2 regions of the Kluyvera intermedia genome follow, and region 1 is predicted to be linked to the other one. Evidence: predicted binding sites of a transcription regulator. Region 1 holds the regulator's gene; the other holds the start of a gene.
What was found. Region 1 encodes Fur, which represses iron uptake genes when iron is present. Its sites were predicted from a motif close to ATAATAATGAGAACNACTATCAA; they were not measured.

Region 1 (8,167 bases):
TGTGCGCCTTGTCATAATCCTGCACTTTCATTGCGGAAAAGGATTGATAATTCGCGTCGCGAAAAATAGTCTATCGGTGTAGCGAAACACCTTTTTTAAGAAGTTCATTTTTTTTAAAGTTTTTATTTTTTGCCTCTGCTTTGCAGCGGCATTTTAAAAGTCAAAGAGGATATAACTATGCGTACGTTTAGTGGCAAACGTAGTACGCTGGCGCTGGCTATCGCCGGTGTGACAGCACTGTCAGGCTTCGCAGTCGCTCCGGATGCGAAAGCTGAAGGGTTTATTGACGACTCCACATTAACCGGCGGCATTTACTACTGGCAGCGTGAACGTGACCGTAAAGATGTCACCGATCACGATAAATATAAAACCAACCTCTCACACTCCACCTGGAACGCCAATCTCGACTTCCAGTCAGGTTATGCTGCCGATATGTTCGGTATTGATATTGCTGCATTTACCGCCATTGAAATGAACGAAAGTGCGGAAAGTGGTCACCCGAACGAAATCGCGTTCTCCTCAAAGAATAAAGGCTACAGCGAAGATTACAGCGGTGATAAGAGTGGTATCAGCCTGTATAAAGCGGCCGCTAAATTTAAACTCGGGCCAACCTGGGCACGTGCCGGTTATATCCAGCCGACCGGTCAGACGCTGCTGGCGCCACACTGGAGCTTTATGCCAGGTACCTATCAGGGTGCTGAAGCTGGGGCAAACTTTGACTACGGCGACTCTGGTGCACTGAGCTTCTCCTACATGTGGACCAATGAATACAAGGCGCCGTGGCACCTTGAAATGGATAACTTCTATCAAAACGATAAGAAATCCAAGGTCGACTATCTGCACTCCATCGGTGCTAAATACGATTTCAAAAATGACCTGGTGCTGGAAGCAGCATTTGGTCAGGCAGAAGGCTATATCGATCAGTACTTCGCCAAAGGTAGCTACAAATTTGATCTTCCTGGCGGCCCGTTGACCACCAGCTACCAGTTCTATGGAACGCGTGACAAAGTCAGCGATGGCGGCGTGAACGATATTTACGACGGTACCGCATGGCTGCAAGCATTGACCTTCGGCTATAAGCTCAATGAAGTCTTTGATTTCCGCCTGGAAGGGACGTGGGTTAAAGCAGACGGCCAGCAAGGCTACTTCCTGCAACGTATGACCCCGACCTATGCATCGTCTAATGGTCGTCTGGATATCTGGTGGGACAACCGCTCAGACTTCAACGCCAACGGCGAAAAAGCAGTGTTCTTCGGTTCAATGTATGACCTGAAAAACTGGAACCTGCCGGGTTGGGCAGTCGGTGCGTCTTACGTCTATGCGTGGGATGCGAAACCAGCAACCTGGCAGATGAACCCGGATGCTTACTACGACAAAAACAATACTATCAAAGAGTCTGCCTATAGCCTCGACATGATGTATACCGTCCAGGAAGGTCGTGCGAAGGGTACGCTGTTCAAGCTGCACTTCACGCAATACGACAACCACTCCGATATCCCAAGCTGGGGCGGTGGTTACGGCAACATCTTCCAGGATGAGCGCGACGTGAAATTCATGATGATCGCACCGTTCACTATTTTCTGATGCTGGATGCGGCAGGGGGAGACCTCTGTCGCTGCTAAGAGGCTCGTCGTATGAAAAAATTAATTATTGTCGCCTTAATGGCTGCCGGTCTGACCGCTTGCGTACAGTCACCCTCACCGGCACCGAAAGAAGATAGCAAGCTGAAGGATGCTTACAGCGCCTGTATTAACACCGCGCAGGGGAATCCGGATAAAATTGAAGCCTGTCAGAGCGTACTGAACGTGCTGCGCCAGGATAAAACGCATGAGCAGTTTGCCAGTCAGGAAAGCGTACGCGTGCTGGATTATCAGCAGTGTATCCTGGCTCGCAAAACGGGCAATGACCAGGCGGTCGCCAGTCGTTGCGATAAAATCTGGCAGGAAATTCGCAGCAATAATACGCCACAAAAATAAAATAACCCCAATGTTGATAACTGAAAAAACCGCTGCTTGCAGCGGTTTTTTCATGGTGCTAGGCAAATGACAGGCAAAAAAAAACCAGCACAATGGCTGGCTTTTGACGAGATCGGAGAAATTATTTCTCGATGATTTCGTGAGCGTTTTCTTCTTCACGGCAGTCGCCTTCAGCGCAGTGACCGTAAAGATAAAGACTGTGGTTAGTTAAGCGAATTCCATGCTTCGTGGCGATTTCACGCTGACGAGCTTCAATGGATTCGTCGCTGAACTCGATAACCTTGCCGCAGTCGAGGCAGATAAGGTGATCGTGGTGATGCTGCTGGGTCAGTTCGAAAACGGATTTACCGCCTTCAAAATTGTGGCGCGTAACGATGCCAGCATCATCAAATTGGTTAAGCACGCGGTAAACCGTGGCTAGGCCAATCTCTTCACCCATGTCGATCAGGCGTTTGTATAAGTCTTCCGCGCTGACATGGTGGTTATCTGGTTCCTGAAGAACTTCGAGAATCTTCAACCGTGGAAGTGTGACTTTCAGGCCAGCCTTCTTTAATGCGGTGTTATTGTCAGTCATGCGGAATCTGTCCTGTTGCTAAACGATTAACTTCCATCAGCGAAAGTTTCACAGAGAATGCACCCGAATTAATGCGTCTCATTATAGAATGCCCCTGGCAAAATGAAAACAGCAAGGCTCGGGCCAGCTAAGCTTTCAAAAACGAGGCTTCACCGACAAAATAAGCGGTGAAACGACGCTAAATCAGAAGATATTGTACAGGTATGTGGCAAAAAGTTAAAAAATTGTAGCTATTATTTTGATTGCTTTTACCTATTAATGAGGCGCGATTTATTATCGGCCTCATTATTACGACTAGGCGTTTTTGATTTCTTCCAGGTGCAGCTCTTCCGCAACCTGCTTAACCCACTTCTCAACGCGCTCAGCGGTCAGTTCTGGCTGGCGATCTTCATCAATGGCCAGGCCCACAAAGTGATCATCATCGGCAAGGCCTTTTGACGCTTCAAAGTGGTAACCCGCGGTAGGCCAATGGCCGACGATGGTAGCACCACGTGGTTCAATGATGTCGCGAATGGTGCCCAGGGCATCGCAGAAATATTCTGCATAGTCTTCCTGGTCGCCACAGCCGAACAGTGCAACCAGTTTACCATTGAAATCAACTTCTTCCAGCGTTGGGAAGAAATCATCCCAGTCACACTGTGCTTCGCCGTAGTACCAGGTTGGGATACCCAGCAGCAGGATGTCGAAGGCCGCCAGGTCTTCTTTGCTGCTCTTGGCAATGTCGTGAACTTCAGCGACATCTTTACCAAGCTGTTTTTGAATCATTTTTGCGATATTTTCGGTATTACCGGTATCGCTACCGAAGAAGATGCCAACGATTGCCATGAGTAAAATAACCTCTTGAAACTTAATGATATGGTGGTGGCTTATTGCCCACAGATAAGGGCAATCATAGCAGAACAGAGAAGGGTGCGGAAACAGCAATCGTGCCGTACTGCACACTCTGCTACATGAAAGTGTGTTTTGGGGGGATTTTCAGACTTTCCCCTGTCCGTGCAGCAGCGCAAGCTGACTCATCAACATTTCTTCGATAAGTTCGCTACGGCTCATATCACGGGCAGTCGCCAGCTCGTTGAGCGCATCAACGGCCTCGATGTTCAGCTTCAGCTCAACGCGCTTCAGCCCACGAACCTTGTCGCGTTTTAACTGATTGCGCTTGTTGATGCGGAGCTGTTCGTCACGCGAAAGCGGATTGGTTTTTGGTCTTCCCGGCCGACGCTCATTTGCGAACAAATCTAGTGTCGTACGGTCCGTTTGTTCTTTTGCCATGGTTCTGAGTGACTTCGGGGAAAACAAGCTACCGGGCAGTGCCCGATGCAGACAGCGCGCAATCATACATCAGTGGGGCCCACACGCCAACGACCGCGGCTATTCTGGCGCGCAGTCGTTGCATTTTTAATCACTCTGCGAGGTAGCGACGAATAGCGCGCAGTACCGCATCCGGTTTTTCGGCGTGAACCCAATGACCCGCGCCGGCAATCACGTGCGCTTTGGCCTGCGGGAATTGCGCCAGCAGCGAGTCGCGATAGGCTTCGGTGACATACGATGAGTTACCGCCGGGAATAAACAGGGCAGGGTGGTCCCAGGCTGGAATGGTCTCCCAGCCAACGATATTCGTATATTGCTCCCACAGCACCGGGACGTTAAAGCGCCATGCGCCGTCAACAAACGATTTCAGCAGAAACTGAATCACGCCTTCTTCGTGTAAGAACTCACGCATCACCGTGGCGGCCTGCTGGCGCGTTGCGACGCCAGCATTGGTTACAGCATTAATTGCGGCAAAAATCTCATCATGGCGACGGACGTGATAATTCACCGGTGCAATATCAATCGCCACCAGATGGTCAATACGATCCGGGGCCAGTGCCGTAAGCGCCATCACTGCTTTGCCCCCCATTGAGTGACCGATAACCGTTGCCTTCTCAATGTTGTTTGCGTCGAGGGTATCAAGGAGATCCTGGGCCATCGCAGGATAGTTCATCTCGTCAGAACGCGGAGATAATCCGTGGTTACGCATATCAACCTGGAGAATATCGTGGTCGACGACCAGATCGCGGGCGAGGATCCCAAGATTGTCCAGGCTGCCAAACAGACCGTGAACGAGAACAATGGGGGAATTATTGTGCAGGTTTTGTGCAGATTGCGCTCGGACATTCAATTTCATAGCAAAGTTCTTTTTTTCGCGTTGTCGGGTTAGGGTATCATGTTGGACATTCTAACGCTCAGGGGCAAGTCGGGAACTCATCCTAATTTTGCCGTCTTCCTGGTTTGGCGCTACCCGCTGTTGGGTTTTGACTTTATAATCCCAATGAATTGTATTCAGAAAAATTATCGCACCGGATTAAGATGAAAACGATCGAAGTTGATGACGAGCTCTATCGCTATATTGCGGCTCACACTCTGCACATTGGCGAGAGCGCGTCCGACATTTTACGGCGTATGCTGAAATTCTCCGCCGCTTCACAGCCCGCAGTGGTTGCTGCGCCGGTCGTCAAAGCAGAACAACCGGCGCCTGCGCCAGTGGCTGCTCCCGTTGCTGAAGTTAAAACGGTAAAAACGGCTAAAGACAAAGTCCGCGCAATGCGTGAACTGCTGCTCTCCGACGAATATGCTGAGCAGAAAAAAGCGGTTAACCGCTTCATGCTGATTCTAACCACGCTGTACTCGCTGGATAACAAGGCCTTCGCCGAAGCCACCGAATCGCTGCATGGTCGTACCCGCGTCTATTTTGCGGCCGACGAGCAGACGCTCGTTAAAAACGGCAACCAGACCAAACCGAAGCAGGTACCCGATACACCATACTGGGTCATTACCAACACCAATACAGGCCGTAAATGCAGCATGGTCGAGCACATCATGCAGTCAATGCAGTTCCCGGTGGAATTGATTGAAAAGGTTTGCGGGACTATCTAAATACTTTACCCCTTGCATAAGAAGGACCAGGCAATGGCAAACCATACCCGTGCGGGTCAACCCGCACAGCAAAGTGATTTGATAAACGTAGCTCAACTGACGGCCCAGTACTACGTGCTGCAGCCAGAAGTGGGTAACGCGGAACACGCGGTGAAATTCGGGACTTCCGGTCACCGTGGGAGCGCAGGTCGCCACAGCTTCAACGAAAAGCATATTCTGGCCATTGCTCAGGCGATTGCTGAAGAGCGCGCGAAAAATGGAATTACGGGCCCATGCTATGTCGGGAAAGATACTCACGCGCTGTCTGAGCCTGCGTTTATTTCCGTGCTTGAAGTGTTGGCGGCAAACGGTGTCGATGTCATTGTGCAGGAAAACAATGGCTTTACACCGACCCCTGCGGTCTCCAACGCTATCCTGGTCCATAATAAAAAGGGTGGCAAACTTGCCGATGGGATTGTGATCACGCCATCCCACAACCCGCCGGAAGATGGCGGTATCAAATACAATCCGCCAAACGGCGGCCCGGCTGATACCAACGTCACCAAAGCGGTTGAAGACCGTGCGAACGCACTGCTGGCCGCTTCCCTTAACGGCGTTAAGCGCATTTCTTATGCTGAGGCTCTGGCTTCAGGTCATGTGCAAGAGATCGATCTGGTTCAGCCATTTATTGAGGGGCTTGCGGATATCGTCGATATGGCGGCTATCCAGAAAGCAGGTTTGACGCTGGGTGTCGATCCGCTGGGCGGCTCCGGTATTGAATACTGGAAACGTATCGCTAAGCATTACAACCTGAACCTGACCATCGTTAACGATCACGTTGATCAGACTTTCCGCTTTATGCACCTCGATAAAGACGGCGCAATCCGTATGGACTGCTCCTCCGAGTGCGCCATGGCCGGTCTGCTGGCGCTGCGTGACAAATTTGATTTGGCGTTCGCTAACGACCCGGATTACGACCGTCACGGTATCGTCACCCCGGCAGGGTTGATGAACCCGAACCATTATCTGGCTGTGGCAATCAACTATCTGTTCCAGCATCGTCCACAGTGGGGCAAAGACGTCGCGGTCGGTAAGACGCTGGTTTCTTCTGCCATGATTGACCGTGTGGTTAACGCTTTGGGTCGCAAGCTGGTGGAAGTACCGGTTGGCTTCAAATGGTTTGTTGACGGTCTGTACGACGGTAGCTTTGGCTTCGGCGGCGAAGAGAGCGCGGGAGCATCATTCCTGCGTTTCGACGGTACTCCGTGGTCAACCGATAAAGACGGCATCATCATGTGTCTGCTGGCGGCAGAAATTACCGCAGTGACCGGTAAGGACCCGCAGGAACACTACAATGAGCTGGCAGCACGCTTTGGTGCGCCGAGCTACAACCGTTTGCAGGCGAGTGCGACTTCCGCACAGAAAGCGGCGTTGTCTAAGCTGTCTCCAGAAATGGTCAGCGCAAGCACGCTGGCGGGTGACCCTATCACCGCACGTCTGACGGCGGCTCCGGGTAACGGTGCGTCTATTGGCGGTCTGAAAGTGATGACCGACAACGGCTGGTTCGCCGCGCGCCCATCCGGCACAGAAGACGCCTACAAAATTTACTGTGAAAGCTTCCTCGGCGCAGAGCATCGTCAGCAGATTGAGAAAGAAGCGGTAGAGATTGTCAGCGAAGTGTTGAAAAACGCCTAAGCGCTCAAAGTAGCCCGGCCAAGCGCAGCGCCGCCGGGAGTTCCCCGGAGTTCGGCGTACCGCCTCGTCCGGGCTACTCGATTATCTGGGCTTTATCAGCCGTTTCAAAGGGAGCCAATTGGCTCCCTTTTTAATGGATAAACCCAGGGGATTGCGAATTAACCGTGTTTGTTTTTCAATTCAAAACGCGGTGATACCAAGCCATACAGCGTCCAGCCGAGGAAGGTCACGATGGAACCATACAGCATGGCTTCCTGACCTGAAGAGAACAGGGCATAGAAGCTGTACATCGCACCGATAAACGCCACGATATTGGCCATACGGGCTTTACCCGCAGGCACATTCGCCATCCGCTGGATAATCACCAGCGCTGCCATCGACAGGATGTACGGGATGATGTTGGTAACAACCGCCAGGTTAACCAGCACGTTGAACTGATTATTCAAGGACGGGCTTATCGTCATCAGTGACAACCCAGACTGAATCACCACAATCACCAACATCCCTTTGACCGGCGCATCCGCTTTGCTGACCTTAGAGAACACTTTCGGGAAGTAGCCTTCATCCGCAGAGGATTTAAACACCTGAGCGATAGTGAACTGCCAGCCGAGCAGTGAACCGCAGCACGACATGATCATCAGCGCCATGATCACTTTGCCGACTTCCGGCGTGAACATTTGCGCGAAGGCCAAACCGAACGGCGCGGTGGAGTTTGCCAGATCCATGTTAGGCACGATCCCGGCGATCACGTTAGTGGAGATGATATAAATTACCGCCGCCCCCAACGTCCCGCCCAGTACGGCGATCGGCACGTTACGTTCTGGGTTTTCCACCACTTCAGCGTTAGCACAGGCGGATTCCAGACCGAGGAAGGCCCACAGCGTCATGGCAATTGAAGAGCCTACCGCGGTAAAGAACGGTACGTGATGTGGGTTCCAGGATAGCGCGTACATTGTTGGGCTGAACCAATACCAGCCGATGATGCACAGACCGACTACCGGAATAATCACCCCCCACACCGTTATGCTAC
Region 2 (8,167 bases), 1.3 Mb from region 1:
GCATCGGCATCGGTTGGCTCAGGGCGATATAGCGCGGTTTGGCGTGGAAATCAGCGGCGAATGGCGCGATATCCGCTTCATCCAGACGCAGAGTCAGGTTGCCGCCGTTACGTTCGTCCCAGCCTTTTAACCAAGCATCGGAAGTGGCTTTGATCATGCCCTGGACGAACCAGGAATCGGTGATGGTCTGCATAGTCTTGTTGTTCCTGTAGTGTTGATGCGGGGTTTTCCCCTCACCCTAACCCTCTCCCCGAAGGGGCGAGGGAACTGTTCAGTGTCGTGTTTTCTCCCTCTCCCTCAGGGAGAGGGTCGGGGTGAGGGTCAATCACCCACGCTGACTTAAAATCTCTTTCTCATAGCCGCGCACGCTCTCCAGCCACTGACTCCCCGCTGGGGTATCGTTACGCTGGCAGTACATTTCCCACACTGCCTGCCATGGCAGACATTTTTGTTCTTCCAGCAGTGCCAGGCGTGCGGTGTAGTCACCAGAAACTTCGAGTTGACGCAATTCGTCGGTGGGTTCCAGCAGCGCGCGCAGCAGGGCTTTTTTCATGTTGCGAGTGCCGATAACCCAGGCAGCGATGCGGTTGATAGACGCGTCGAAGAAGTCGAGACCAATGTGGACACGGTCGAACAGGTTGTGGCGGATAATTTCGCTGGCGATAGCCTGCGTTTCATCATCCAGCAGCACCACGTGGTCGCTATCCCAGCGTACCGGACGGCTCACGTGCAGCAGCAGGCGCGGAACGTACAGCATGGCGGCGGAGATTTTTTCGGAGATCACTTCGGTTGGGTGGAAGTGACCGGCATCCAGGCACAGTGCGGTCTGGCGGCTGGTGGCGTAGCCCATATAGAACTCGTTAGAGCCAACGGTGTAGCTCTCAGCACCAATACCGAACAGCTTGCTCTCGACGGCATCAATATGATGCGCCGTGTCGAATTTCTCGCTAATCACTTCATCCAGCGCAGCGGCCAGACGCTGGCGCGGCGCCAGGCGGTCAATCGTCACGTCTTTCATGCCGTCCGGGATCCAGATGTTCATGACGGACGGCGTACCCAGCTGCTCACCGAAGTAAGCGGAAATGCGACGGCTGGCTTTGCAGTGGTCAATCCAGAACTGACGGATTTTTGGATCAGCGTGAGACAGGGTAAAGCCGTCTGCGCTCAGCGGATGCGAGAAGCACGACGGGTTAAAATCGAGGCCCAGCTGGTGTTCTTTTGCCCACTCAACCCAGTTTTTGAAGTGCTCAGGTTTGATTTGGTCGCGTGCAACCGGGGTGTCAGACTCCAGATAGATAGCGTGCAGATTCAGGCGTTTTGGCCCCGGGATCAGGCTCAGCGCCTGCTCCAGATCGGCACGCAGTTCAGTGGCGTTACGCGCTTTGCCTGGATAGTTACCGGTCGCCTGAATACCACCCGTTAAATTGCCCTCTGGATTTTCAAAACCCGCAACGTCATCGCCCTGCCAGCAGTGCATCGAAACAGGTAAACGGTCCAGTTGGCGTAAGGCTTCTTCGACGTCGATGCCGACTGCGGCGTAGCGCTGTTTCGCGAGTTCCCAGGCCTGGTCAAGTTGAGTGGTCATGCGCAAAGCTCCTTTGTCTGTCGTTGTTGCTGAAACTGCGCAATGTAGTGAGCAATTTCATTATCTGGATTAGGGGTAAAAGTTGTGAGGCCGTAGTTATGGCTCACCACCTTGCGGAAATCGTCGACGTTGGACAGTTCATCCAGCGTCATCAGTTGAATACCAATATTGCCGAGGGTAGAGGCTTCAATCGGGCCTGCGACCACGGTTATCCCACACGCATCGGCGCACAGCTGGTTTAGCAATTGGTTCTGGCAGCCGCCGCCGACAATATGAAGCTGGCTAAACGGCCTACCGCGCAGTTGCGCCAGTTCGTTCAGAACATCCGCGTACAGCAGCGCCAGGCTATCGAAAATACAGCGAGCGAGTTCAGCGGCGCTGGTCGGCACCGGCTGCGCGCTTTCACGGCAGGCGGCCTGAATTTCAGCGCTCATGTTTTCCGGGTTGATAAAACGATCGTCGTTCGGGTTAATCAGGCAGTGACAGGCCGGCAGCTTGGCCGTTTCGGCAATCAGCGTTGCCAGGCAACTGATGTTTTGCTCTTTCAAGACGCGCTGTAATAGCCACAACCCCATAATGTTTTTCAGCACCCGGTAACGGCCTTCTGCACCGCCTTCATTGGTGATGTTGGCGCGCTGGGCTTGCTCGCTGGTGTAAGGTTTTTTGCTTTCAAAGCCCATCAACGACCAAGTGCCGGAAGAGAGATAGGCGGCGTCAGTATCTGCTAATGGTGAGGCGATAACGGCGCTGGCGGTATCGTGACTGGCCACGGCAACCACCGGGATATGATTACCCTGCGGGCAAATCCAGTGACCGACCACATTGCCGGGATGCGTTGGCGTACCGAACCATGACGGCGGTGCGCCGGTCCAGTTCAGCAGGTCTTCATCCCAGTTATCACTGTCGATATTGACGAGCTGGGTGGTGGTTGCATTGGTGTATTCCCAGTTCATCTTTCCGGTGAGGCGGTAGCCGAAATAGTCTGGGATCAACAAGGCATGAGCGGCCTGTGATACGAGATCCGGCTGCTGCTCAACCAGCGCACGAAGCTGATATAACGTGTTAAACGGCAGAAATTGAATGCCACTGCGACGGTAAATATCACCTTTACCCAACTGCTCCATGGCGAGGGCCATCACGCCGTCGGTGCGCTTGTCGCGATACGCCACCGGCAGGCCAACCCGCTGACCGTTTTTATCCAGCAGCACATAGTCCACGCCCCAGGTATCGATACCGATGCTGTCGATAAGAATGCCTTCTTCGCAAACCTTGTTGAGGCCGATACGGATCTCGGCTTCCAGCCCATCGATATCCCAGGTGTCAAAACCCGCCTGCTTATGCAGATTGTTGACGAAACGGTGGATTTCGCGCAGTGACAGCAAGCGTGTGTCGGCATCAAAACGCGCCAGCATTACACGTCCGCTTGAGGCGCCTAAATCGACGGCCACGCAATGGCGAAAAGTCATGGTAAGAGTCCTTCTAAGAGTCATTACCGATTAGTCTAAAAAAGGGGTGATGAAACAACCTTCTCGTTACTGACAGTCGCCATAGGGCGCTGGCAAGAAAGCAAAGGTGAACGTGAGGGAGTTCACAAATTCTTGCGATGGCACTGGGTTAAGGGGGTGTGATGGTGAGCGCATTTCCCGATCTTTCCGGCTATTTCTTGAAAAAACGACCGGATTTGCGCGCTTTACTGTCAAAACGTCAAGGTCAGATCGCTCATCGGATATTACTATCCTGATAACTTTTCTCATCTGGCGGGAGTCGTTATGACCGTACTACACAGCGTGGATTTCTTCTCTTCAGGTCACCTGCCCGTTGCTATCGAACAACGACTTCCGCAGGGCGCATTTCCTGAGCATCATCATGATTTTAATGAGATTGTTATCGTCGATCATGGATCGGGTATTCATGTGTTCAATGGTCAGCCGCATACAATTTGCGGCGGAACAGTGTGCTTCGTCCGCGACTTTGACCGACATCTGTATGAGCATACCGATAACCTGTGCCTGACCAATGTGTTGTATCGCGCACCAGATGCTTTCCAGTTTTTGTCAGGGCTGAATAAGCTGTTACCGCAGGAGCAGGACGGTCACTATCCTTCCCATTGGCGCGTAAACCAGAGCACTTTGCAGCAGGTGCGGGCTATCGTCAGTCAGATGGAAGAGGTGAAGGACGGTATCGATATGATGTCGTTAGCCAACCGTGAGATTCTGTTTATGCAACTGCTGGTGTTGCTGCGTAAAGGCAGCCAGGAGCAAGGAGCGGAGGACAATGATGCGCGGCTCAATCAGCTGATGGCCTGGCTTGAAGATCACTTCGCAGAAGAGGTGTGCTGGGAAGGGCTGGCAGAGAGTTTCTCTTTATCGCTGCGCACGCTGCATCGCCAGCTCAAGCACTGTACTGGTTTAACGCCGCAGCGTTATCTCAATCGCCTGCGCCTGATTAAGGCGCGGCATCTGTTGCGCCATAGCGATGACAGCGTGACCGACATTGCCTACCGCTGTGGTTTTGGCGACAGCAACCACTTCTCAACCTTGTTCCGCCGGGAATTTAACTGGTCACCGCGGGATATTCGTCAGGGACGTGACACGTTGCTCCAGTAACGCGAGGACAATCACCGTTTTTTAGCGCAAAACGGCGAATAATAATCGGCTGTGAGTCGAGAGGTATCCGCGTGTCCGGTCAGTTAATCCTGCGAAAATCTGAATTTTTTACCAGCCCGGCGCAGGCCGTGGCGGTGGCTGACCGCTATCCACAGAATGTTTTTGCTGAACATACACATGATTTTTACGAGCTGGTGATGGTCTGGCGCGGCAACGGCTTACATATCCTCAATGACCGCCCCTATCGGATTACACGCGGCGACCTCTTTTACATCCGCGCTGAAGATAAGCACTCCTACGCCTCTGTTAACGATCTGGTTTTACAAAATATTATCTACTGTCCCGAGCGCTTAAAGCTCAACCTCGATTGGGTATCCCATATTCCAGGATTGCACGGTTCACACTGGGCGCCGCACTGGCGTATTGGCAGTACCGGCATGAACCAGGCGCGGCAAATCATGACCCAGCTTGAGCAGGAGAGTCGCAAAGATGACGCGCTGGCAAATGAGATGTCTGAACTGCTGTTTGCCCAGCTGGTGGTGTGCCTCAAACGCTATCGTTACGCCACCGATAACCAGAACGCGACACAGAGTGAGGCGCTGCTGGATAGGCTACTGACGGTGCTGGCGGGGAGCCTCAATCGTCCTTTTGCGTTGGATAGCTTCTGTGAGCAGCAGGCGTGCAGCGAACGCACGCTGCGCCAGCAGTTCCGTAGTCAGACCGGCATGACGGTGAACCACTACCTGCGTCAGCTACGAATTTGTCATGCGCAGTATCTTCTGCAACATACTGAACTGCTGATTGGTGAAGTGGCGATGCAGTGCGGGTTTGAGGACAGTAACTATTTTTCGGTAGTGTTTAACCGGGAAGTGGGAATGACGCCGGGGCAGTGGCGGCAACGCAGTCGCATTGCCGCCTGAAGGATCTAGCTTGCCATTCCTAGCCCCACGATATTGGCGGCAATAATAATCACCACACACCCCAGGCTCAGCACGCTGACCGGACGACGCCCGGCGTTTTTCCACTCTTTCAGTACCAGACCGACCAATCCACCGCACAGAACATAGAAGCTCATGTGCAGCATCCAGCTCATATAGTCATATTGCGCGGGAATGCTGGCGTGGCCCCAGGCATAGAAGAAGAACTGGAAGTACCACATCAAACCGCCTAATGCCGACAGTAGGATATTGCTGATGATGAGCGATTTTGGCAGCGAGAAATCGGTTTTTATCGACAAACTCTTCACTTTTGCCAGACGAATAAAGCAGAACCCGAGGTTGACCAGCGCGCCGCCGCCCATAATCACCACATAGCTGGGTAAAGCGGTATATAGCGGATCGACACCTAGCGCGGCTGCTGCTTCGTGCATGGGTTTTGCGGCACTCATTGCAAAGGACATCCCGGCGGAGAAAATGCCGCACATGACGGCCAGCACCAACCCTTTTTTCAGGTTGAATTCCTCTGCTTTAATGCCCATTTTGCGTTCTTTTAGCTGGCCTGCGCGGGTCACAATACCCACGCCAATAACGGCGACCAGCACGCCAAGAAGCGTCATTTTTCCGCCCTGGGTATGAATCAGGACATCAAATTGACCATTCAGAATAGGCGTCATTAACGTACCGACAATGAGCGTAATACCGATGGCAATGCCGATACCCATCGACATACCAAGATAACGCATTGTCAGGCCATAGTTGATGTTGCCGATCCCCCACATGGCGCCAAATAGAAACACGGGCAGGAGCGTTGAAGCGCTAAAGGAGTGATAGTAAGCCCAGAAATCGGGCAGCAGCATTGCGCTGATAGTCCAGGGAAGGATTATCCACGAGACAATCCCGCCAATAGACCACATGGTTTCCCATGACCATCGTTGAACTTTTTTAAACGGAGCATAGAAACAGGCTGCACTGGCTGCGCCTATCAAATGCCAAAAAATACCCATCGTAATCGCATGATTCATTTATTTTTATCCTCATCCAACTTTTGTTGTATTGATTGTCTCTCGACAGGATGAGTGTAAAAATTCGTCAGTTCATTCACCTTCAGACTGGTGCCATCTAAGCGGAAAAGATGGCAGTGAGGGCGGTAATGAGCTGTTCTTGCTCACAAAATGCTGACTATGCGGATGTGTTATAACCTTATTAAAACTACGGCATTGATAATCATTTTCAATATTATTTAATTAACTATAATGAACCAACTGATTACGCGGCGTTTACAGTTTGCCGTCCGATAATAATGGAGATGATTATGAGCTATACCCTGCCATCACTGCCTTACGCGTACGATGCTCTGGAACCACACTTCGACAAACAGACCATGGAAATCCACCACAGCAAACACCACCAGGCTTACGTTAACAACGCCAATGCTGCGCTGGAAAGCCTGCCGGAGTTCGCTTCCCTGTCTGCAGAAGAACTGATCGCGAAACTGGATCAACTGCCAGCGGATAAGAAAACCGTTCTGCGTAACAACGCCGGTGGCCACGCTAACCACAGCTTCTTCTGGAAAGGCCTGAAAAAAGACACCACTCTGCAGGGTGACCTGAAAGCGGCTATCGAGCGTGACTTTGGTTCCGTTGATAACTTCAAAGCTGAATTTGAAAAAGCGGCTGCGACCCGTTTCGGCTCCGGTTGGGCCTGGCTGGTATTGAAAGGTGACAAACTGGCTGTGGTTTCTACCGCAAACCAGGATTCCCCGCTGATGGGTGAAGCCGTTTCTGGCGCTTCCGGTTTCCCAATTGTGGGTCTGGATGTGTGGGAACACGCTTACTACCTGAAATTCCAGAACCGTCGCCCGGACTACATTAAAGAGTTCTGGAACGTGGTGAACTGGGACGAAGCAGCAGCGCGTTTCGCCGCTAAAAAATAATTTGCATTGCCGGTCTGTAGAAGCGAGTCTGATGACTCGCTTTTTTTGTATCCGCGTAAGGAGCAGCAGATGCATTATCCGGTTGATGTGTTCATAGGAAAAATTCGCGACTACGACGGTAGCCGCCCTAGCTCCATTGCTAAAGTACAGGTAGACGGCGAGCTTACGCTTAACGATCTCGGGCTGCTGGGCGATGAACAGGCCGAAAAAAAAATCCACGGCGGCCCCGACCGGGCACTGTGCCACTATCCCCGCGAACATTACGCTGAATGGGCGCGTGACTTTCCCGACCAGGCCTCCCTGTTTTATGCCCCGGCATTTGGTGAAAATTTATCGACGGAAGGCATGAATGAACACAACGTATTTATCGGCGATATTTATCGTTGGGGCGAGACGTTAATCCAGGTCACCCAACCGCGTTCCCCGTGCTTTAAGCTCAATTACCACTTCGCCATAAGCGATATGGCTTCTGTGATGCAAAACAGTGGCAAAACGGGCTGGCTGTATCGTGTGATTGCTACAGGTAACGTGTCCAGCGATGCGCCGCTTGAGTTGGTTTCGCGTCTGAGTGATGTGTCGGTGCATGAAGCCGGTGTGATCGCCTGGTCGATGCCATTTGATGACGATCAGTATCACCGACTGCTGAGCGCAGCAGGGCTTTCTGTTAGCTGGAGTCGAACGATGCAGAAGCGGCGTTTAAGCGGCAAGATTGAAGATAATTCCAGAAGATTGTGGGGCAAGTAGCCCAGGCGAGGCGTTTACGCCGCCCCCGGGAGGGTTAACGAACGTGAAGCCTGTGAGATCCCGGAGTCGGTGCTCTCGCACCTTGTCCGGGCTACCCATAGCCGCATAAAAAATCGGCCTGCATAAGCAGGCCGATGGTTTTTAGGTTCTCTTGTAAAGCGGAAGCCACAGCGTTAACCGCAACCCACCCAACGGACTGTCGTCGGCTTTCACCCAACCACGATGTTGCTGAATGGCACTTTCCACAATCGCCAGCCCTAACCCCGTCCCGCCAGATTCGCGGTCGCGCGCTTCGTCGGTGCGGTAGAAAGGACGGAAAATTTGCTCGCGATCGTCCGGGCTGACGCCTGGGCCATCATCA

Region 2: a site for Fur is predicted at 6,347-6,369, ahead of sodA (superoxide dismutase [Mn]). Genes of this name have one in related genera too.

The regions. Positions count from the first base shown of each region.
Region 1 covers NZ_CP139986.1:3,304,183-3,312,349, reverse strand. Annotated here, with positions in the region: gene chiP (chitoporin ChiP) at 178-1,584, shown strand; gene U0026_RS16010 (ChiQ/YbfN family lipoprotein) at 1,635-1,976, shown strand; gene fur (ferric iron uptake transcriptional regulator) at 2,098-2,550, opposite strand; gene fldA (flavodoxin FldA) at 2,845-3,375, opposite strand; gene ybfE (LexA regulated protein) at 3,526-3,819, opposite strand; gene ybfF (esterase) at 3,950-4,714, opposite strand; gene seqA (replication initiation negative regulator SeqA) at 4,897-5,463, shown strand; gene pgm (phosphoglucomutase (alpha-D-glucose-1,6-bisphosphate-dependent)) at 5,497-7,137, shown strand; gene potE (putrescine-ornithine antiporter) at 7,296-8,167, opposite strand, start outside.
Region 2 covers NZ_CP139986.1:4,632,982-4,641,148, reverse strand. Annotated here, with positions in the region: gene rhaD (rhamnulose-1-phosphate aldolase) at 1-193, opposite strand, end outside; gene rhaA (L-rhamnose isomerase) at 326-1,585, opposite strand; gene rhaB (rhamnulokinase) at 1,582-3,051, opposite strand; gene rhaS (HTH-type transcriptional activator RhaS) at 3,355-4,191, shown strand; gene rhaR (HTH-type transcriptional activator RhaR) at 4,263-5,111, shown strand; gene rhaT (L-rhamnose/proton symporter RhaT) at 5,117-6,151, opposite strand; gene sodA (superoxide dismutase [Mn]) at 6,442-7,062, shown strand; gene yiiM (6-hydroxyaminopurine reductase) at 7,069-7,806, shown strand; gene cpxA (envelope stress sensor histidine kinase CpxA) at 7,948-8,167, opposite strand, start outside.